Regions from separate parts of the Nocardiopsis valliformis DSM 45023 genome, predicted to be linked through region 3. Evidence: predicted binding sites of a transcription regulator. Region 3 holds the regulator's gene; each other region holds the start of a gene.

Region 1 (6,763 bases), on a different contig from region 3:
ATCGGCTCCGGATCGCGCAGGCGCTGACGCTCACGTTGGTCACGTCCCTGCTGGTTGTGCCAGCGCAGGCGGTGATCGCCCCAGCGCCGGCTGAGGCGAGCCTTGCGGATCTTCGCGAGCGCGCGGAGGAGGCCGCCGAAGCCCTGGAGACGGCGACCGACGAGTTCGTCGAGCGTCAGGGTGCCCTGGAAGAGGCACAGGAGGAGTTGATCGGAACCCTCCACGAGCTCCAGCAGATTGAGGGCGACCTCGGCGACATGCGAGAACCGCTCGCCCGGTTGGCCAGCACCATGTACCAGCAGCCCGACGCCGGTGTCCTCGGCATCCTCGCGGCGGGCGACCTCGACGAGGACCTCCAGACGCAGTCCTACGCCGCCAAGCTGTCCGAGGACAATCAGGCACTCATCCAGGACGCCACCGATCTGCGCGAGGAGCAGGTGGGGTTGGCCAGTGAGGCCCAGGAGCTGCAGACCTTCACCCAGCTGGAACAGGCTGAACTCGCGGCCGAGGTGGAGGCGCTGCGCGCCCAGTCCGAGGCGAGCACGAACGAGCTCACCGAGGAGCTGGAGGCCCGGGGCCTGGACCCCGACACCTACATGCTGGCCGCCGACTGCGACCCGAGTGCCGCGGCGAACGCGAGCGGCTACCCCAACGGTCTGCTGCCGCAGGAGGCCCTCTGCGAGCTCTACGACGACGGCAAGTTCCTGCGGGCCGACGCCGCCGTGGAGTTCCTCGAGCTGAACGTGGAGTACGTCGAGCGGTTCGGCGAGAACATGTGCATCACCAGCGCTTACCGCGACCTGCCCAACCAGCACCGCGTGTACGGCCAGGTGGCACCCGGCTTCGCCGCGGTCCCCGGCACGAGTAACCACGGGCTGGGCCAGGCGATCGACCTCGGCTGCGGTATCCAGGACTTCCGTTCGGAGCGGTGGAACTGGATGGAGGAGAACGGGGCCCGGTACAACTGGATCCACCCGGCCTGGGCGAAGTCCAGTCCCTTCGAACCCTGGCACTGGGAGTACGAGGGCTGACCGGACACCGGACCGGCACTGTCAGAGCCCGGAGGGCGGCCCCGCGGGGCCGCCCTCACGTGTATCCGGGCCAAGGGGCCCGGGTGCGGTCTAGGCTGCGACCTCCGGGGTGACCTCGCTGGTGCAGTGGGCGCACTTGCTGGCCTTCTTGTTGATGTCCGTGTAGCAGTAGGGGCACGCCCGGGTGGTGGCCTCCTCGGCTTTGACGAACTTCTCCATCAGCTTGCCCAGGGGTAGGACCACGAAGAAGTAGAGGATCGCGGCGGTGATCAGGAAGGAGATCAGGGCGTCCACGAAGGAGCCGTACAGGAACCGGCTTTCGTTGATCTCGAAGTAGAGGTCCCCGAAGGCGGGGACGCCCCCGAAGATGCCGAGGAGCGGGGTGATGAACCCTTCGGTGAACGCCGTGATGAGACTGGCGAAGACGGAGCCGATGACAACCGCGACGGCGAGCTGCACCAGGTTGCCCTGGAGCAGGAACTTCTTGAAGCCTTCCATGGAACTGCCCTACGTGTTCGTGAGTGACGGATGTGCCCTGACAGGCGCCCGGACAGCTTTCACCACCTCTGGTCATCGGTCAACCGCGGATGGTGACGGACAGTCGTGAAGTGGTCGCGTGCCCGGCCAGGGCCCTGGCCTCCTCGGGTGTCGCGGCGATGAGGACCAGCGCACCGCCCTCCCCGCCCCGGTCGTCCTCCGCCGGCACCGCGAGCACGGGACAGTCACCGACCACCTCGACGGCGGGTCCGGCCCGGGCGGGCAGGCCGCCGAGGCCGCCGAGGTCTCCGGAACCGGTGGCGGCCAGTACGTCCACCCGGCTGCCGGGGGTGAGCAGCCCCACCGCCCCCGGATCGGCCACCCGGACCGGGACCGCGACCAGGTCCGGACCGTAGGGCAGGGCCGGTGGGTCGCTCAGCCGGGCGTCGGTGAGCACCTCGCCTCGGCGGACGGGTGCGTTCAACAGGAGCCCGACAGGGCCTGGGGGCGGGGACAGCGCCGCTTTGCCCGCCGAATCCGCTTCCGGTGCGGTCGTCTCCGGTCTCAGCGCGCCGTCCGGGACGACGCGGTCCGGCAGGAGGAGGGAGGTGAGGTCATCCCCGGACAGCGGAGAGGCGGCGTCCAGGTCTCGTGCGGCGACCAGGACCTCGGTACCGGGTTCGGGGGGAGGGCGTAGGACCAGGACGGCGCTGATCGCGGCCAGGGCGGCCAGGACCGCGGCGACGGCGCGCCGGTACCGGTCCAGCAGGCGGAGCGGGCCGCGCCGGTGCCGGTAAGGGGGTGGGGCTTTGTCCATGCCTCCAACGCTAGGTCGGCCGGAGGCGCTCGGAAGGGTTGTCCACAGGGTCGGTTTCGCCGCGGCCACGGTCCAGGGCCCGAAAAAGACAGACCCGCGGTCCCGGTTCAGGGCCCGGAAGAGTCAGGGCCCGGAAAAACAGAAGCGCCGCCGAGGGGTCTCGGCGGCGCGGCCACGGTCAACGGTGCGGTGGCTCAGCTGCTGGTGCTGGTCGCGGCGGTGCTGCCGCTGGTGCTCTTGCTGCTCGAACTGTCGCTGCCACCGGTGCTGGCGGCGGCGGGGGCGCTGCCGCTGGAGTCCGAGGTGGACTTGGCGGAGTCGGCGGTGCCGCCGGACTTGCCCTCGGAGCCGCTGTCGGCGGAGTTGGAGCCGGTCAGCGCGGAGCTGTTCGTTGTGGTCTTCCCGCTGTCTGTGCGGTAGAAGCCCGAACCCTTGAAGACGATGCCGACCGCGGAGTACACCTTGCGTAGGCGTCCCTCGCACTCGGGGCAGACCGTCAGCGAGTCGTCGCTGAAGCTCTGCACGACCTCCATCTGAGCGTCGCACTCGGTGCACGCGTACTGGTACGTAGGCACTGTTCCGGGTCCTCCTTGCTGGCACTCACACCCGTTGACTGCTAAATAGTACGCGTTCGCCGACCGCAGCCGCGACAGCCCCTCACCGCTTCGGCCACGGGCGCCCGAGGGGGCGGGATCTCCTGGGCGGGGTGTCGGGACGCGGACCTGTATGGGACACGACCGCCAGCCATAACGCTCGGACCGGTCCCCTTAATCCCCTGTCCTTCTCTGCCCCTCCCCGGTCACTGTCCGGGCCAGACCACCGCCGCCGGTTCGAACACGTGGAGCCCGCCGCCCGGGGTGACCACCGCGTCCACGGGGCGGTCGTGCGGTTCGGCCGGCAGGTCCTTGACGAACTCGTCGTCGTGGACCACGGCGATCGCGGGTGTGTGCGGGCCTTTGTGGGCGAGCGCGCGGTCGTAGCAGCCCGCACCGCGCCCCATTCGGTTCCCCCGCCGGTCCACGGCCAGGGCCGGGCAGATCACCGCGTCCGCGCGGCCCAGCACCTCGGGCCCGTAGCGGTGGCCGGTGGGCTCGACCAGCCCGTGCTCGGCCGGTGCGAGGCTGTCGGGGCCGTCGAAGGCCGCCCAGTCGAGTGTGCCGTCGGGGAGGAAGATCGGGAGGAGGACGTACGTGCCCCGCTTCCACAGGGCGTTCACCAGCCTGCGGGTGTCGGGCTCGCCGCCCACGGAGTAGTAGCCGGCCACGGTCCCGCCCATAGCCAGCCACGGCAGCTCCATGAGGGTGTCGCGGACCGCCGAACCCGCGCGGTCGCGTTCCGGCGTGCTCCGCTCCCGCCTCCTGGCGAGGAGGCTCCTGCGCAGCTCGCGCTTGGCGGACCGGCTCCGGTCGTTCGTATCACCCATGCGACCAAGTCTGGCACCCGGATCGCGGGGTGCTCCCCGCCGCGCACCGGAACGGTGGCCGCTGGTTCCCCCAGGGGTGAACGGACGGTGGCGATTTCCACGCCTTCGCCCGAAACGGCGGGTACTTCTCAGCCACGGGAAGTCATCAGGCCACGTAACGAGCGTTCTCTGTCCTAAAGTGCCGTTCATGAGCGCCGACACCGACCAGACACGACCCCGTGCCAACACCGCCTCCGTGACCAAAGCGGTCGTGCCGGCGGCGGGACTGGGCACCCGGTTCCTGCCCGCCACCAAGGCCACTCCCAAGGAGATGCTGCCGATCGTGGACAAGCCCGCGATCCAGTACGTCGTGGAGGAGGCCGTCGAGGCCGGGCTCCACGATCTGCTGATGATCACCGGGCGCAGCAAACGCTCCATCGAGGACCACTTCGACCGCGCCTACGAGCTCGAGGAGGCCCTGGCGGCCAAGGGCGAGGAGGGCAAACTTAGGTCGGTCCGTGAGTCCAGCGACCTCGCCCAAGTCCACTACGTCCGCCAGGGCGAGCCGCGCGGCCTGGGGCACGCCGTGCTGTGTGCGGAGGCGCACGTGGGCGACAACCCCTTCGCGGTACTCCTCGGCGACGACCTCATCGAGTCCGCGGACCTGCTCCGTCGCATGATCGAGGTCCGCGAGAACCACGGCGGCAGCGTCGTCGCGCTCATGGAGGTGGAGCCGGAACAGGTCTCCCTCTACGGCTGCGCCGCCGTGGAGACCACCGGTGAGGACGACGTCGTCACCGTTACCGACCTGGTCGAGAAGCCCTCCCCGGAGCAGGCCCCGAGCCGGTGGGCGATCATCGGCCGCTACGTGTGCGACCCGGCGGTCTTCCCGGTCCTGCACCGCACCCCGCCCGGCCGGGGCGGCGAGATCCAGTTGACCGACGCCCTCAAGGAACTGGCCCGCACCAGCCCCGAGGAGGGCGGGGGCGTGCGTGGGGTCCTGCTGCGCGGCAACCGCTACGACACCGGTAACAAGGCCGACTACATCCGCACCGTGGTCGAGTTTGCCTGCCGCCGGCCGGACCTCGCCGACGAGCTCCTGCCCTGGCTGCGCGACTTCGTGGAGCAGCAGGAGCGGGCTCGGGTCTGACCCCGGCCGGCGGGGTAAGGGCCCGGCGCCGGGGAGCGTCCCCGGGCCGGACACCGGCGGGCGGATCCGGGACGTCTGCTCCGGGGGTGGTCACAATGGGACCGGAGAACCCTCCCGTGATGGGTGGGCCGCTCCCAGCGTGTACACGATCCGGAAGGTCCTCATGAAGAGCGTCGAACAGCACATCTCCGATCTTCTGGGGTTGGTCACCACCCTCGAAGCGACCGAGCTGGACCTGCTCAAGGCACAGGGGACGGTGCTCGCCGCGCCGATCGTCTCCCCGGTGTCCCTGCCCGGCTTCGACAACTCCTCCATGGACGGGTACGCCGTCCACGCGGCCGACCTGGCCGAGGCCAGCGCCGAGGCCCCGGTCAGCCTGCCTGTGGTGGCGGACATCCCGGCGGGCGATCCCGACCCCGCCGCGATCCGGCCCGGCCTGTGTGCCCGGATCATGACCGGCGCACCGATGCCCACCGGCGCCGACGCCGTCGTACCCGTGGAGTGGACCGACGGCGGCGCGGTCGACGTGCGTATCGACCGCCCCACCCGGCCGGGCAGTTTCGTCCGCCGCCGGGGCGAGGACGTCGAGGAGGGCGCGACGGTGCTGCGCGCCGGGGCCCGGATCGGCGCTGGTGAGATGGGTGTCCTGGCCGCGGTCGGGCGGCGCTCGGTCCCGGTCCGCCCCCGCCCGCGGGTGGTGGTGCTCTCCACCGGCGAGGAGCTGGTCGAACCGGGGCGCCCCCTCGGGCCGGGCCAGATCTACGAGTCCAACAGCTACATGATCGCTGCCGCGGCCAGGGACGAGGGCTGCGAGGTCTACCGCCACGGGTTCGTCGGTGACGACCCGGCCACCGTCTGGGACACCCTCGAGGGCCTCCTGGTCCGTGCCGACGTCGTCATCACCACCGGCGGCGTGAGCATGGGCGTCTACGACGTGGTCAAGGAGGTGCTGACCCGGCAGGGCACCGTGGAGTTCACCCAGGTGGCCATGCAGCCGGGCAAGCCCCAGGGGTTCGGGACCATCGGTCCGGACAAGACCCCGATCCTCACTCTCCCGGGCAATCCCGTCAGCGCGTTCGTGTCGTTCCACCTGTTCGTCCGGCCGGTCCTGCGCAGACTCCGCGGCCTGCAACCGAACCCGCTCCCGAGCGTGCGTGCCCGGCTGACCACGCCGGTCAGCTCGCCCCGCGGCCGCCGTTCCTACCTGCGCGCCGTGCTGGCGGGTCCCGCTGCCGCCGACGACGAGTTCCCCACGGTCGCCCCGGCGGTCCGGCAGGGCTCGCACCAGCTGTCGGCGCTGGCCGACGCCAACGGGCTCCTGGCCGTGCCTGAGGAGGTCACCGAGCTCCCGGCGGGTGCCCTGGCGGAGGTTCTGGTCCTGCCCGATCGCTGACCGGCGGGCGCACTGTCGCAGCGTGGGAGTACGGTCTTCGTGGGACACGTCACCCCGTGTCCCCGCGGCCGGCCGTACCGGTGAGCCGCGAGTCCGCCCAGACAAGACGAGCACTGACAAGACGATGAGTGGCAGCACGAAGATGACCGACACCCCACAGCCGGAGTCCCACCCCTCCGGTCTCACGCACCTCGACGAGTCCGGCGCCGCGCGCATGGTGGACGTCTCGGGCAAGACCGTCAGTGCCCGCACCGCCACGGCCACGGGTCGGGTCCTGCTCTCTCCGGTGACCGTCGCCGCCCTGCGCGACGGCGAGGTCCCCAAGGGCGATGCCCTCGCGGTCGCCCGGATCGCCGGGATCCAGGGGGCCAAGCGCACCCCCGACCTCGTGCCGCTGTGCCACCCGATCGCCGTGCACGGGGTGGACGTGGACCTGACCGTCGTGGACGACGGCGTGGATATCAGCGCCACAGTGCGCACCGCGGACCGCACT
Region 2 (6,763 bases), on a different contig from region 3:
TGGTGACGATGCCGACCAGGGAGCCCTGGGCGTTGGTGACCGGGACACCGGAGATGCGGTAGTGGGCGCACAGGCGCTCCACCTCGGCGAGGTCGTCCTCGGGCTTACAGGTGACCGGGTCGGTGACCATTCCGGCCTCGGAGCGCTTCACGAGGTCGATCTGGGCCGCCTGGTCCTCGGCGGAGAGGTTGCGGTGCAGCACGCCGGCGCCGCCCTGGCGGGCCATCGCCACGGCCATGCGGGCCTCGGTGACGGTGTCCATCGCGGCGGAGAGCAGCGGGATGCTGAGGCTGATGTTGCGCGAGAGCTTGGTGGTGGTGTCCACCTCGCCCGGCTGCAGATCCGAGTAGGCCGGTACCAGCAGGACGTCGTCGTAGGTCAGCCCCGGCGGGAGCAGTTTGTCCCCGTAGTCGCTGTAGTCCTGGCTCATGACACAACCTCCGCTGTTCCCGGCAACACCTGCGCGGATCGCCCCCGCGTGTCGTCTCATCCTAGGTTGTCGGCGGCGGCCAGCCCGATGGAATGAGATGTTCGCCCCGTCACCTCGGTCACGAAGCGATCAAGGGGTGACCGGTGGCCCCTCCGAGGCACGCGAACGGGACCGCTCCCACAGGCGTGGGCGCGGTCCGGATCAACCGGAGGGGTCAGCCGGGATAGCGGCAGTAGCCCCGGCGTCGGGGTCGTGCCGGGCACGAGCGGCGCCCCGGGCGGGGGCCGCGGCCGTGCTTATGGGAGGACGCGGTTCGCCAGGGCCACCTTCCGAAGCCGAGCAATAGCTCGGTGCTGGGCAACCCGTACCGCACCTGCCGACATACCAAGGAGATGTCCCGTCTCGTCTGCTGTAAGTCCTGTGATCACCCGCATGACCAGCAGCCTGCGCTGCTGTTCGGGTAGTTCGTCGAGGAGTTCTCTGGCCCGTTGCGCCTCGATCACGCGCACCGCGGACTCCTCGGGGCCTGGGCCGTCGTCCGGAGGTTCGGGCACGGTGTCGGTGGGGACCGTCTCCACCCGACCGGCCACGCGCAAGGTGTCCGCGACCTTGTGCGCGGCGATGCCGAACACGAAGGAGGCGAAGGGCCTGCCCCGGTCCTGGTAGCGGGGGATCGCCGTGAGCAGGGCGATGCACACTTCCTGCGCCACGTCGTCCGAGTAGTGCGCCAGCCCGGAGACCCGGGCCAGGCGGGTACGGCAGTAGCGCACCACCATGGGTCTGACCTCGCGCAGCAGCGAGTCCATGGCCCCGTCGTCGCCCTGGACGGCGAGAGACCCCAGATGGTTCAACCCCGTGTCTCGCGTAGCGGGGTCCGCCTCTTCGCGCCCTCCGGGCGCACCTGGCGTACCTGTCCGCTGCGCGGTAACGCCCCCCCGGGCGCCTGCATCCGTCACGTTACGAATGATGCCCGCTGTTGGGGACCCAACCACTCCAATCAGCAACTACAGAATGGTCACATTTTGGAAAAATAGCCCGAAACCGGTACGTAGGTGCGGGTGTGAAACGGGTCTCTCGTGGTAGTGAGCGGGGGCGGGACGCTCAGGCGCCCCACCCCCGATTCAAGCACTACCGGACCGGAAAACCGGCCGGGCGGCGGTACGAACCGACGTCGCTAGTGCGCGTGGCCGTGACCGTGACCGTCGTCCTCGGTCTCCTCGGGCTTGTCCGCGACCAGCACCTCGGTGGTCAGCAGCATGCCCGCGATGGAGGCGGCGTTCTGGACGGCCGAGCGGGAGACCTTGACCGGGTCGATGATGCCCTCGGCGGTCAGGTCGCCGTAGGCGCCGGTGGCGGCGTTGTAGCCGTGACCGACCTCCATCTCGGAGACGCGGTGCGTGACCACGTAGCCCTCGGCGCCCGCGTTCTCCGCGATCCACCGGGCCGGCTCGACCAGCGCGCGGCGCACGATGGAGACGCCGGTGGCCTCGTCGCCGGTCAGGCCGAGGTCGTCCAGAGCGGTCGAAGCGTGCACCAGGGAGGCGCCGCCACCGGCGACGATGCCCTCCTCGATGGCCGCGCGGGTCGCCGAGATGGCGTCCTCGAGACGGTGCTTCTTCTCCTTGAGCTCGACCTCGGTGGCCGCGCCCACGCTCAGCACAGAGACGCCGCCCGCGAGCTTGGCCAGGCGCTCCTGGAGCTTCTCGCGGTCCCAGTCGGAGTCGCTCGCCTCGATCTCCTTGCGGATCTGGCGAACGCGGTCCTCGACCTCGGACTGCTCGCCGCCGCCGTCGACGACGGTGGTGGTGTCCTTGGTGATGGTGATGCGACGGGCGCTGCCCAGCGCGGACAGGTCCGCGTTCTCCAGGGTCAGGCCGACCTCCTCGGAGATGACCTGGCCGCCGGTCAGCACGGCGATGTCCTGGAGCATGGCCTTGCGGCGCTCACCGAAGCCGGGCGCCTTGACCGCGGCGACGTTGAGGGTGCCACGCATCTTGTTCAGCACCAGCGCGCCCAGGGCGTCGCCCTCGACGTCCTCGGCGATGATCAGCAGCGGCTTCTTGCTCTGCACGATCTGCTCGAGCAGCGGCAGCAGCTCGTTCAGGTTGCCGATCTTGCCCTGGCTGATCAGGATGATGGCGTCCTCGAGGACGGCCTCCTGACGGTCCCCGTCGGTGACGAAGTAGGGCGAGATGTAGCCCTTGTCGAACTGCAGGCCCTCGGTGAAGTCGAGGTCCAGACCGAAGGTCGGGGACTCCTCCACCGTGATGACGCCGTCCTTGCCGACCTTGTCGAAGGCCTCGGCGATCAGGTCGCCGATCTGGGCGTCCTGGGCGGAGTTGGTCGCCACGTAGGCGATGTCCGCGCGCTCCTTGATCGGCACGGCGCGGCTGAGCAGGATCTCGGAGACCTTGGCGGCCGCGGCGTCGATGCCCTTCTTCAGGGACATCGGGGACGCGCCGGCGGCGACGCTGCGGATGCCCTCGCGGACCAGCGCCTGGGCCAGCACGGTGGCGGTGGTGGTGCCGTCACCCGCGGCGTCGTTGGTCTTGGTGGCGACCTCCTTGACCAGCTGCGCGCCCAGGTTCTCGTAGGGCTCGTCCAGCTCGATCTCACGGGCGACGGTCACGCCGTCGTTCGTGATGGTGGGGGCGCCGAACTTCTTGTCGATGACGACGTTGCGGCCGCGCGGGCCAAGCGTCACCTTGACGGCGTCGGCGAGGCGGTTGACGCCCCGCTCGAGGGAACGGCGGGCGTCGTCCTCGAACTCAAGGATCTTCGGCATGTGTGAGTGCTTCCTCTAACGGCTCGGGTCAAAAACGAACATCCCGCCCCGCCCGGCTTCGAGGGCCGACCGGTGCGGGATGTTGATGGCTCTACGCCTGATGGCTCTGGGCCGAGAACTACTTCTCGACGACCGCGAGGAGGTCGCGGGCGGAGAGCACCAGGTACTCCTGGCCGTCGTACTTGACCTCGGTGCCGCCGTACTTGCTGTACAGGACGACGTCACCGACGTTGACGTCGAGGGCAACGCGCTTGCCGTTGTCGTCGAGGCGACCGGGACCCACGGCCAGGATCTCGCCCTCCTGGGGCTTCTCCTTGGCGGTGTCCGGAATGACCAGACCGGAGGCAGTGGTCTGCTCGGCCTCCAGGGTCTTGACCACGACGCGGTCCTCGAGCGGCTTCAGCACGGTCTTGGTGGCGGTCGACACTGTGTGACCTCCCCCTTCAAAGTCTCGGTGTTACTGACGTCAGCCCGTACGAAGGCACGGACCGACTGCGTAAAAGGGGCGACCGCGGCGGCCTGTCGTCGCGGGTGCCAGACCGGCCTCGTCGCGTTTAGCACTCTACCCCCGAGAGTGCCAGAATGGAAATGTGGTGAGGATCCCGGCCACAGGGAGGGCCCACCACTCCGTCGTGCCCACAGCTGGAGGATCCATGCGCGTGCCCGCCTTCTCGGCGCTGCTCACCGACGCGGGGCGGGAGGTCCTCGCGGGGGTGGACCCCGCCGCGGCGGCCAAGAACCCCCTGGCCACCGCCTCCCAGCTGCGCGAGAACCCGAAGGTGGCCGCACTCGACCCCGACCTTCCGGTGTCCGAGCTGGTCCACGCGGTGATGACCCAGGTAAGCCTGCGCGAGCGGGGGCGAGCCAAATTCGGGGAGAACGCCGAGCGAATGTTCTTCACCCCGAACGGCCTGGAGCAGTCGACCCGGCGGACCGTGGCCGAGTACCGCGCGGAGCGGACCGCCCGACACCTGCCCGGCTCTGTTGCCGTGAGCGGCGGTGGCGGCGCGCGTGCGGGGGATCTGTGCTGCGGGATCGGCGCGGACCTGCTAGCGCTGGCCAGACGCGGCGTTTGGGTGGAGGGCGTGGACGCCGACCCGCTGACCGTGGCGGTGGCCCGCGCCAACATCGAGGCGCTGGGGCTGTCCGGGCACGCGCGGGTCCGCGAGGGCGACGTGAACGAGGTAGGGGCGGGCGACTACCCGCTGCTGTTCTGCGATCCGGCCCGACGCGGCGGCCGGGGCCGGGTGTTCGACCCGGCCGCCTACTCGCCGCCGTGGGACGTGGCGACCCGGTTGGCGGAGCGGGCCGAGGCGGCCTGTCTGAAGGCGGCTCCGGGCATCCCGCACGAGGTCCTGTCCCCCGCCGCCTCGGCCGAGTGGATCTCGGTGGACGGCGAGCTGAAGGAGACCGCGCTGTGGTTCGGCACTCTGGGATTCGGGGCCGAGGGGTCCGGCGGCGCGGTGGCGAGGCGGCGCGCGACGGTGTTGCACGAGCGCGCGGGCCTGCTGGCGAGCGAGGGTTCGGTCGCGCACCTGGACGAGGAGCCGGACCTGGGCCCCGCGCCGGTCGCCGCCGCCCGGCGCTACCTGTACGACCCGGACCCGGCCGTGGTCCGCTCCCACCTGGTAGCGGAGGCGGCGGCCCGGGTGGACGGCGCCCTGCTGGACGAGCGCATCGCCTACTTCACCTCGGACCGGGCCGAGCGCTCACCGCTGTGGCGGGTGCTGGAGGTCCTGGAGTTCGCACCGTTCTCCCTGAAGCGGCTACGTGCGGCCGTACGCACACGGAAGGCGGGAACGGTAACGATCAAGAAACGCGGTTCGGCGGTGGACACCGAGAAACTCCGCCGGGAGCTGCGAGCCTCCGGACCGGAATCGGTGACCGTCGTGCTCACCAGGATCGGCGAAAAGCCCTTCTCCCTGCTCTGCCGCGAGGTCGAGGCACCCCGGACGGCCTGAGCGCGACCGCGGGGCGCAGACCGTATCGTTACCTCCCACGCCGATAACTTTCGAGGACCCCTAGGGTCACACCGGGTGATGTCGTTAAACTGGCGCCGCTGAATTCTTTCCCTTCTCATGGGCATCCCCGGAAGGCCGTGCTTGTTTGATCCGCCCCCGCGGTTCGACCAGGCGTCGGCTCACACCCCCTGTGTATACGCATAGTCACACTTCAATCACAGTGGGACACAACTGGCGCGGAACGCCGCCCGCCCGGGGACCATCGAGAACCCGCCCCCTTCCGCGACTCACCGTGCAACGAGGCGGGCGGGAGCGCCAGAACCATAAGGAGCACCTCGGTGGAACAGACCAATCACAACTTCCTCAACGCGGGAGGTCAGGCCGGTGTCTCCGACCGGATGCGTGACCTGCTCTCCCAGGCCGCCCAGGAGCACGTCTCCGAACAGAAGTCCCAGGGCGCCGTCAGCGAGGAGATGCGCCAGCGTCTCGAGGGCATGGAGTGGCTGCTCCGCGAGCTGCGCGAGCGGGAGCTCACCGCCCTCGCCGAGTCGATCACCGCGGTCGACGGCCGGATCGACGACTTCCTCGCCAGGCCGCCGGAGTGGGCCGAAGCCCTCGCCGAGCACATAGAGGTGGTCGGACAGCAGGTCAAGCCGCTGTCGGACATGCCTTCCCTGCGGGCCGACACCCACCGTGTCGCCGGGCACCTGGACACCGCTCTCACCCGCCTGCAGCGGATGGCCGAGACCGGAAACCGGACCGCCGAGCAGATCACCGAGGTCGGCGAGCGCGTCACCGCGCTGGGCGAGACCGTCGGGACCCGCCTGGACGCCCTGGACACGGCCCTGGAGAGCCTCAACGCGAAGACCGAGGCGATCGAGGCCTCGCTGTCCGCCCTGGACACCACCCTGGGCGAGCGCCACGAGGAGCTGTCCACCCTGGTCCGCACCACCCTGACCGAGGGCAAGGACGAGCTGGCCGAGGCGATCGAGCAGAGCCGCGGCACGCTCGAGACCGCGGTCAAGGAGAGCCGGGAGGCCCTCGAGGCCGCGGGACAGGAGAACCGCGAGGCCCTGGAGACCGCCGGGCAGGAGAACCGGGAGGCTCTGGAGACCGCGGTCAAGGAGGGCCGCGAGTCCCTGGAGGCCGCGAGCACCAAGCTCGGCGAGGACGTCACCGCCTCCCTCACCTCCTCCCTCGAAGAGCGCACGGCCGAACTGCGCGGCTTCGTCGAGGAGCGCACCGCGCAGCAGCACGAGACGCTGCTGGCCAAGCTGCAGGAGAACACCGGCGAGCTGGGCGAGCGCACCACGGCCCTGGCCGAGGAACTGGGTACCCTCGCCACGGCCTCCGGTGAGCGCCACGACGCCCTCACCCAGGAGCTGAAGGACCTCGGAAGCACCACCGAGGAGCGCCACGAGGCGCTCACCGGCAAGGTCACCGAGAGCTTCGGCCAGCTGAGCACCCTGGCCGAGGAGAACCACGCGGAGGCCACCGCGGCCGTCGCCGACGTCACCGGTTCGCTCGCCAAGCTGCGGGAGAACCACGACAAGTCCCTGAACGACCTGCGTTCGCACCTGCGCCAGC
Region 3 (6,763 bases):
CTCCCACGCCGAGTACGTCTTCGACCCCGAACTGGTCGTACGCGGCTCCACCGCCGCCGCCCCGACCGCCCCCGCCGTCTCCGTGCCCGGACCGGTCACCCCCGAGGCCCGCGTGAACAGCCCCGCCCCGCCGCGCCGCGACCCCCAGGAAGCTGCCCAGGGCCGCTGAGCCCCGGAACCCGCACGTACGAGCACTGGGGTGCGCGCTGCGCGCACGCACCCCTGGGTCGGAGAGGTCCTTCGCCGAACCGGACCGCGACCTCCCGTCACCCGTGCCAGGGCACATCGCCGGGTCGGCGACACTGGAGACATGCCATCCGTAGCCCTCGACGGCGAACCCGTGCCCCGGACCGGGGAACTTCCTGAACCCTCGCTCGCCCAGATGGGGGAGCGCCCGCTCGGGTTCTACGTCCACGTGCCCTTCTGCGTCACCCGCTGCGGCTACTGCGACTTCAACACCTACACCGCCGACGAACTCGTCTCCCGCGACGGCACCGCCACCGCCTCCCGCGAGACCTACGCGGAGCAGGCCGCTGCCGAGGTCGCACTGGCCGACCGGGTCCTGATCGGCGACCGTCCCCGCGTCAGCACCGTCTTCGTCGGCGGCGGCACACCCACACTCCTGTCACCTGAGGACCTCGGCCGCGTTCTCGGTGAGATCCGCGACCGCTTCGGGCTCACCCCCGACGCCGAGATCACCACCGAGGCCAACCCCGAGACCGTCGACCCCGACTACCTCGCCCGCCTGCGCGCGGCCGGGTTCACCCGGGTCTCCTTCGGCATGCAGAGCGCCCAGCCGCACGTGCTTAGGATCCTGGAGCGCGGCCACACCCCGGGACGCCCCGAAAAGTGCGTGACCTGGGCGCGCGAGGCCGGTTTCGAGCACGTCAACCTCGACCTCATCTACGGCACCCCGGGAGAGAGCGACCAGGACTGGGCGGCCTCCCTGGAAGCCGCGATCGGTGCCGGACCCGACCACGTCTCCGCCTACTCCCTGATCGTCGAGGACGGCACCCGGCTGGCCGCGCGCGTCCGGCGGGGCGAACTCACCGAACCCGACGACGACGCCATGGCCGACCGCTACCTCATGGCCGACGAGGCCCTGGCCGAGGCCGGGTACACCCCCTACGAGGTGTCCAACTGGGCCCGCAGCACCGAGGGCCGCAGCGCGCACAACATGCTCTACTGGACCGGCGGCCACTGGTGGGGGGTCGGCCCGGGCGCCCATAGCCACGTGGGCGGAACCCGCTGGTGGAATGTCAAGCACCCGGCCGCCTACGCCGCCCGCCTGGCCGCGGGGGACAGCCCGGCCCAGGCCCGTGAGGTTCTCACCGAGGCCGAACGCCGCTTCGAACGCGTCCTGCTCGAACTGCGGGTGGACGGCGGCTGCCCGCTGGACCTGCTGGACGCCCACGGGCTGTCCGCGGCCGAACGCCTGGTCGGCGAAGGGCTCCTGGACGCGCGGGCGCACGCCGAGGGCCGCGCGGCGCTGACCCGGCGGGGGCGGCTGCTCGCCGACGCCGTGGTCCGCGACCTCACCTGAGACACCTGAGACGCCCCGGGGCGAGACCCGGGGCGACCCGAGCCGTCCCGGGCAGAGAGCACAGGGAAGACGGACACGACGAAGGGGCCCGGCGCGATGCCGGACCCCTTCGGTGTCGATCGCGGGGATCGGTGTTACTTGATCCAGCTGACGTTGAACGGGTAGCGGTACCACTCGCCCTTGTTGGCAGCCATGGCCCCCAGGATGCCGAAGACGACCGCGCACACCCAGAGCGCCACGTGAATGAGCCCGCCGATGAGGATGAAGTACAGCACCATCGAGATCAGGTAGCCGATCAGCAGCAGGATCTGGAAGTTCAGCGCCTGCGCGGCCTGGTCGCGGACGAACGGCGACTCGTCCTTCTTGATCAGGTACAGGACCAGCGGCCCGAGGACGCTGAAGAGGATGCCGCTCAGGTGGCTGAGCAGACCCATCGTCCGCTCGTCCTGGTTCGGCTGCCCCGTGACCGCGGAGGAGTCGCCGAAGCCGGGGCCGGGCGCGTAGCCGCCGGGCTGCCCGGGGTAACCGCCCTGGCCGTGAGGAACACCGTAGCCGCCGGGCTGCCCGGGCTGGGGCTGCCCGTAACCGCCCTGACCGGGGTAACCGCCCTGGCCGGGGTAGCCCCCCTGACCGGGGTAACCGCCCTGCTGAGGGTCGGCCGGGGGCGGGTAGCCGCCGGACGGACCCTGGTTGGGCTGCTGGCCGCCCTGGTCGTAGGGATCATCCGGGTTCGGGTTGTTCTGATAGGACATGACGATTCCTCGGTGTCGGGGGACTCGGTTCTACTTCAGGAGCCGGATACTCGCCGGATAGCGGTACCAGGTTCCCTTGTTCGCTCCTGATGCTCCTATGACGCCGAAGACGATGGAAAGGATCCATACGAGGGCGATGAGCAGGTAACCGATCCAGGAGAGGTTGGGGAAGAAGATACCCAGACCGAAGAAAGCCACGCCGGCGAACACGTACGGGATGAGCATGGTGATCTGGAAGTTCGCCGCTTCTGACGCGTGGTGGCGGACGAACTGTGACTGGTTCCGCTTGGCGAAGTAGATCGCCAGCGGCGGGATCCAGCCCAGGCAGGCGATGACGAAGCCGGACAGGTGGGCCAGCATCGCGACCAGAATGTCGTTGCCGCCACCCGGCGCCTGCGGCTGCGGCTGTTGGCCGAAACCGGCCTGCGCACCGCCGGGCTGTCCGTAGGCCCCGGGCTGGCCGAACTGCGGCTGCTGGGCCTGCACCGGCTGGCCGTACTGCTGTTGTCCGGGCTGGGGCTGCTGGCCGTACTGCTGGCCGTAATCAGGCTGCTGTTGTCCGGGCTGGGGCTGTACCGGCTGCTGACCGTACCCCGGCTGTGCGCCGCTGGGCTGACCGTAGGGCTGCTGGGGTTGCTGCGGCTGCGCGGGCTGCTGCTGGGGCTGACCGCCTGAGGGCTGGCCCCACGCGGGCTGAGCGCCACTCTGCTGACCGTACTGCTGCTGGGGCTGCTGGCCGTAACCGGGCTGTGCGCCGCTGGGCTGACCGTAGGGCTGCTGGGGCTGTTGTCCGTACCCGGGCTGCTGCGGCTGGCCGTACGGCTGTTGTCCGGGCTGCTGCCCCGGCTGTGGCTGCTGCGGCTGAGCCTGCGGTTGGCCAGGCTGTCCCTGCTGCTGGCCGTAACCCGGCTGCGGCTGCTGCGGCTGCTGAGCCTGGCCGGGATCCTGCTGCGGCGGGTACTGCTGCCCCGGCGGGTACTGCTGCCCCGGCTCTTCGTCAGGGGACGGGGGACTGGACGGGGTCTCGCTCATGCTCTTCCTTGGCTCCGCTGTTGAGGGGCGTGTGATGTGCTGCCCGAACCGGTCGGGCCGTACCGACGACCGCGGAGGGCCGGAGGCTGTCGTTGTGTCCGCCGGAAACCGGCAAAGGGGACCACGGGGATCCGAGGCTCGCTCGTCAGACGACGCGATGGGGCAATCCTAGTGTTCCGCGCACCGGGAGACCGATGCCCTCAGAGCTCCGCGAGTTCCGTGTCGTGCGGGCCCGTGACAAAGTCGATGAGCTCCTCGACCCGCCCCAGCAGCGAGGGCTCGAGATCGCCGTAGCCGCGGACCGAACCCAGGATGCGGCGCCAGGCCTCACCCGTCTCCACCCGCCAGCCCAGGGCGTCCACGACACCCTCCTTCCACGGCAGGCCCCGAGGCACCTCGGGCCAGGCCCCGATCCCCACCGCACGCGGCCGCACCGCCTGCCAGACGTCCACGTAGGGGTGCCCGACCACCAGCACGTCCGAACCCCGGACGCGCTCCGCGATCCGGCTTTCTTTGGACCCCGGCACCAGGTGGTCCACCAGGACCCCCAGACGGCGCCCCGGCCCGGGTGAGAACTCCGCCACAACGGCCGGGAGGTCGTCGATCCCCTCGAGGAACTCCACGGCCACGCCCTCCACCCGCAGATCGTGGCCCCAGACCTTCTCGACCAGCTCGGCGTCGTGGGCGCCCTCCACGTAGATCCGGCTCTCCCGGGCGGTGCGCGCCCGCGCGTCGGTCACCGCGATCGATCCCGAAGCGCTGCGCACGGGTCCTTGGGGGGCGGCGGCCGGACGAACCAGCGTCACCGGCTCCCCGTCCACCAGGAAGGCGGCCGGGCCCAGCTCGAACACCCGGCGGCGGCCGTCCCGGTCCTCCAGGGTCACCGCGGCCTTGTCCCAGGACACCACGGCACCGCAGAACGTCTCGTCGGCGTCCTCCACGACCAGGTCGCGGGTGAGGGGTATCTCGCGTACCGCACCCTTCTTGGGCCGTCGCCAGTCTCCCGCCAGAACGTCGCGGCCGTAACGGCCGGTTCCCTTGGTAACCACGGTGGTGCAGTCTACCGATGAAGGCGGCCCCGCGCCCGGTACCGGGTGGCGCACGTCGCCGGTCCCCTCGGGAAGAAGCGGTCACCGTGCCCGTGTTACTACTTGCTGGTAGCCGTGCGGGTTTGCGGCCGGGCATAGAATTAGCACTGAGGACCTTGGAGTGCCAGGAGGTGGCGAGTTGCTGGATGAGCGCAAGCTCGCGGTCCTGCGTGCCGTCGTCGAGGATTTCGTCAACACCAATGAACCCGTGGGTTCACGGGCGTTGGCCGACCGGCACCCCCTCGGTGTCTCCCCGGCGACCATCCGCAACGACATGGTCGCCCTGGAGGAGGACGGGTACATCCACCAACCGCACACCAGTGCGGGACGGGTGCCCACCGACAAGGGCTACCGGCTCTTCGTCGACCGCCTCTCCTCGGTCAAGCCGCTCTCGGCGGCCGAACGGCGCGCCATCGAGTCCTTCCTCGGCGGCGCCGTGGACCTGGACGAGATCGTCGCCCGCACGGTACGGCTGCTCGCGCAGCTCACCCGGCAGGTCGCGATCGTCCAGTACCCGTCGCTGACCCGCTCGTCGGTCCAGCACGTGGAACTGGTGCCCCTCGGCAGCCAGCGCATCATGATGGTCGTCATCACCAACACCGGGCGGGTCGAGCAGCGCGTCATCGACGGACTGGGAACGGTCAGCGAGAACGCGGTCAACGACCTGCGCGGCATGCTCAACCGGGCCATCGCCGGAAAGCACCTCGGAGATGTCCCGGACGCGGTGGAGGACCTGCCCGCGCAGGTCGCGCCGGAGGACCGCCCGGTCGCGGTAGCGGTCCTGTCGGTCCTGTTGGAGAGCCTCGTCGAGCGGCACGAGGAGAAGATCGTCCTGGCAGGCACCGCGAACCTCGCGGCCGTCGACTTCGCGGCGAGCCTGCGGGACGTGCTCGAAGCACTGGAAGAGAACATGGTCCTCATCCGTTTGCTTGGTGAGGCGAAGGACCCCTCGATGCTCACAGTGCGCATCGGCGCGGAGAATTTCCACGAAGGCCTTCGGTCCACTTCCATCGTGTCGGCCGACTACGGTGTGGGAAACCAGTCGCTGGCCAAGATCGGTGTGGTGGGACCCACCCGTATGGACTACCCAGGGACAATGGGCGCCGTCCGTGCGGTGGCTCGGTATGTCGGACAGATTTTGGCAGGACAGTAACTCAGTGGCCAGAGACTATTACCAGGTTCTCGGGGTGCGTCGCGACGCGTCCAAGGACGAGATCAAGAAGGCGTACCGGAGGCTCGCGCGCGAGCTCCACCCGGACATCAACCCGGACCCCGCTACCCAGGATCGCTTCAAGGAAGTGACCCAGGCCTACGAGGTCCTCTCCGACGAGAACAAGCGTCGGATGTTCGACATGGGTCAGGACCCCTACGCCCCCGGCGGCGGAGGCGGCGCCGGAGGGTTCGGCGGCGCGGGCGGGTTCGCCTTTGACGACATCATGAACGCCTTCTTCGGCGGCGGCCAGCCCGGCGGGCGTGGCCCCCGGGAGCGGGTTCGGCGCGGACGCAGCATCAAGATCCGCATCGAACTTGACCTCGTCGAGACCGCGTTCGGGGTCAGCAAGGAGATCACCTTCCCGACCGCCATCCTGTGCGACACCTGCCAGGGTGAGGGCACCGCGGCCGGTTCGCACCGGAGCACCTGCGAGATGTGCCACGGCCAGGGTGAGGTCTCCCAGGTCACGCGCTCCTTCCTCGGACAGGTCATGACCTCGCGTCCCTGCCCGCAGTGCTCGGGTCAGGGCTCGGTCATCACCAACCCCTGCGGCGACTGCGCGGGCGAGGGCCGGGTGCGCGAGAAGGTCACCCGCACCGTCAAGATTCCCGCCGGTGTCGACGACGGCACTCGTATCCAGCTCGCTGGCGAGGGCGAGGTCGGCCCCAACGGCGGACCGCGCGGCGACATCATCCTCGAGGTCGTCCAGAAGGCCCACCCAACCTTCGAGCGTCGCGGCGACGACCTGCACTGCACCATCACCGTCCCGATGACGGCGGCGGCTCTGGGCGCGTCCTTCGCCTTCGACACCCTCGACGGCACCGAGAACATCGACCTGCGTCCGGGCACCAACTCGGGCCACGTCATCACGCTGCCGGGCAAGGGCGTCACCCACCTCGACGGCGGCGGCCGGGGCGACCTGCGCATCCGTGTGGACGTGGAGACCCCGAGCAAGCTGGACGAGGAGCAGGAGGCCCTGCTGCGCAAGTTCGCCGAGCTGCGCGGCGAGGACGAGAACCCGGGTCGCTTCAGCCCCGGTCACGGCGGTTTCTTCTCCAAGCTCCGCGACGCCTTCGGCGCCAAGTGACCCCGCCGGTCTTCCTGGTCGAGCCGGCCGCCCTCACGGGTGACCGGA

What was found. The regulator HrcA, encoded in region 3, represses chaperone genes, less so after heat shock. The targets are predictions, from matches to a motif close to TTGGCACTCTCNNNNNGAGAGTGCCAA.
Region 1: the regulator HrcA is predicted to act here: its motif matches at 2,919-2,945, upstream of D457_RS0119970 (FmdB family zinc ribbon protein).
Region 2: the regulator HrcA is predicted to act here: its motif matches at 3,770-3,796, upstream of groES (co-chaperone GroES).

What each region holds. Positions count from the first base shown of each region.
Region 1 is NZ_ANAZ01000020.1:49,627-56,389, forward strand. Features, by position in the region: gene D457_RS0119955 (D-alanyl-D-alanine carboxypeptidase family protein) at 1-1,031, shown strand, start outside; gene mscL (large conductance mechanosensitive channel protein MscL) at 1,122-1,529, opposite strand; gene D457_RS0119965 (SAF domain-containing protein) at 1,609-2,325, opposite strand; gene D457_RS0119970 (FmdB family zinc ribbon protein) at 2,520-2,900, opposite strand; gene D457_RS0119975 (5-formyltetrahydrofolate cyclo-ligase) at 3,125-3,748, opposite strand; gene galU (UTP--glucose-1-phosphate uridylyltransferase GalU) at 3,936-4,877, shown strand; gene glp (molybdotransferase-like divisome protein Glp) at 5,041-6,270, shown strand; gene moaC (cyclic pyranopterin monophosphate synthase MoaC) at 6,413-6,763, shown strand, end outside.
Region 2 is NZ_ANAZ01000021.1:36,926-43,688, reverse strand. Features, by position in the region: gene guaB (IMP dehydrogenase) at 1-430, opposite strand, end outside; gene shbA (RNA polymerase sigma factor ShbA) at 727-1,386, opposite strand; gene groL (chaperonin GroEL) at 1,605-3,215, opposite strand; gene groES (co-chaperone GroES) at 3,334-3,642, opposite strand; gene D457_RS0120300 (class I SAM-dependent methyltransferase) at 3,869-5,176, shown strand; gene D457_RS0120295 (hypothetical protein) at 5,515-6,763, shown strand, end outside.
Region 3 is NZ_ANAZ01000004.1:148,046-154,808, forward strand. Features, by position in the region: gene D457_RS0105255 (LacI family DNA-binding transcriptional regulator) at 1-169, shown strand, start outside; gene hemW (radical SAM family heme chaperone HemW) at 311-1,543, shown strand; gene D457_RS0105265 (DUF4870 domain-containing protein) at 1,678-2,295, opposite strand; gene D457_RS0105270 (DUF4870 domain-containing protein) at 2,326-2,655, opposite strand; gene D457_RS33995 (hypothetical protein) at 2,644-2,970, shown strand; gene D457_RS34000 (hypothetical protein) at 3,082-3,351, shown strand; gene D457_RS0105285 (DUF3097 domain-containing protein) at 3,528-4,376, opposite strand; gene hrcA (heat-inducible transcriptional repressor HrcA) at 4,555-5,568, shown strand; gene dnaJ (molecular chaperone DnaJ) at 5,573-6,715, shown strand; gene D457_RS0105300 (16S rRNA (uracil(1498)-N(3))-methyltransferase) at 6,712-6,763, shown strand, end outside.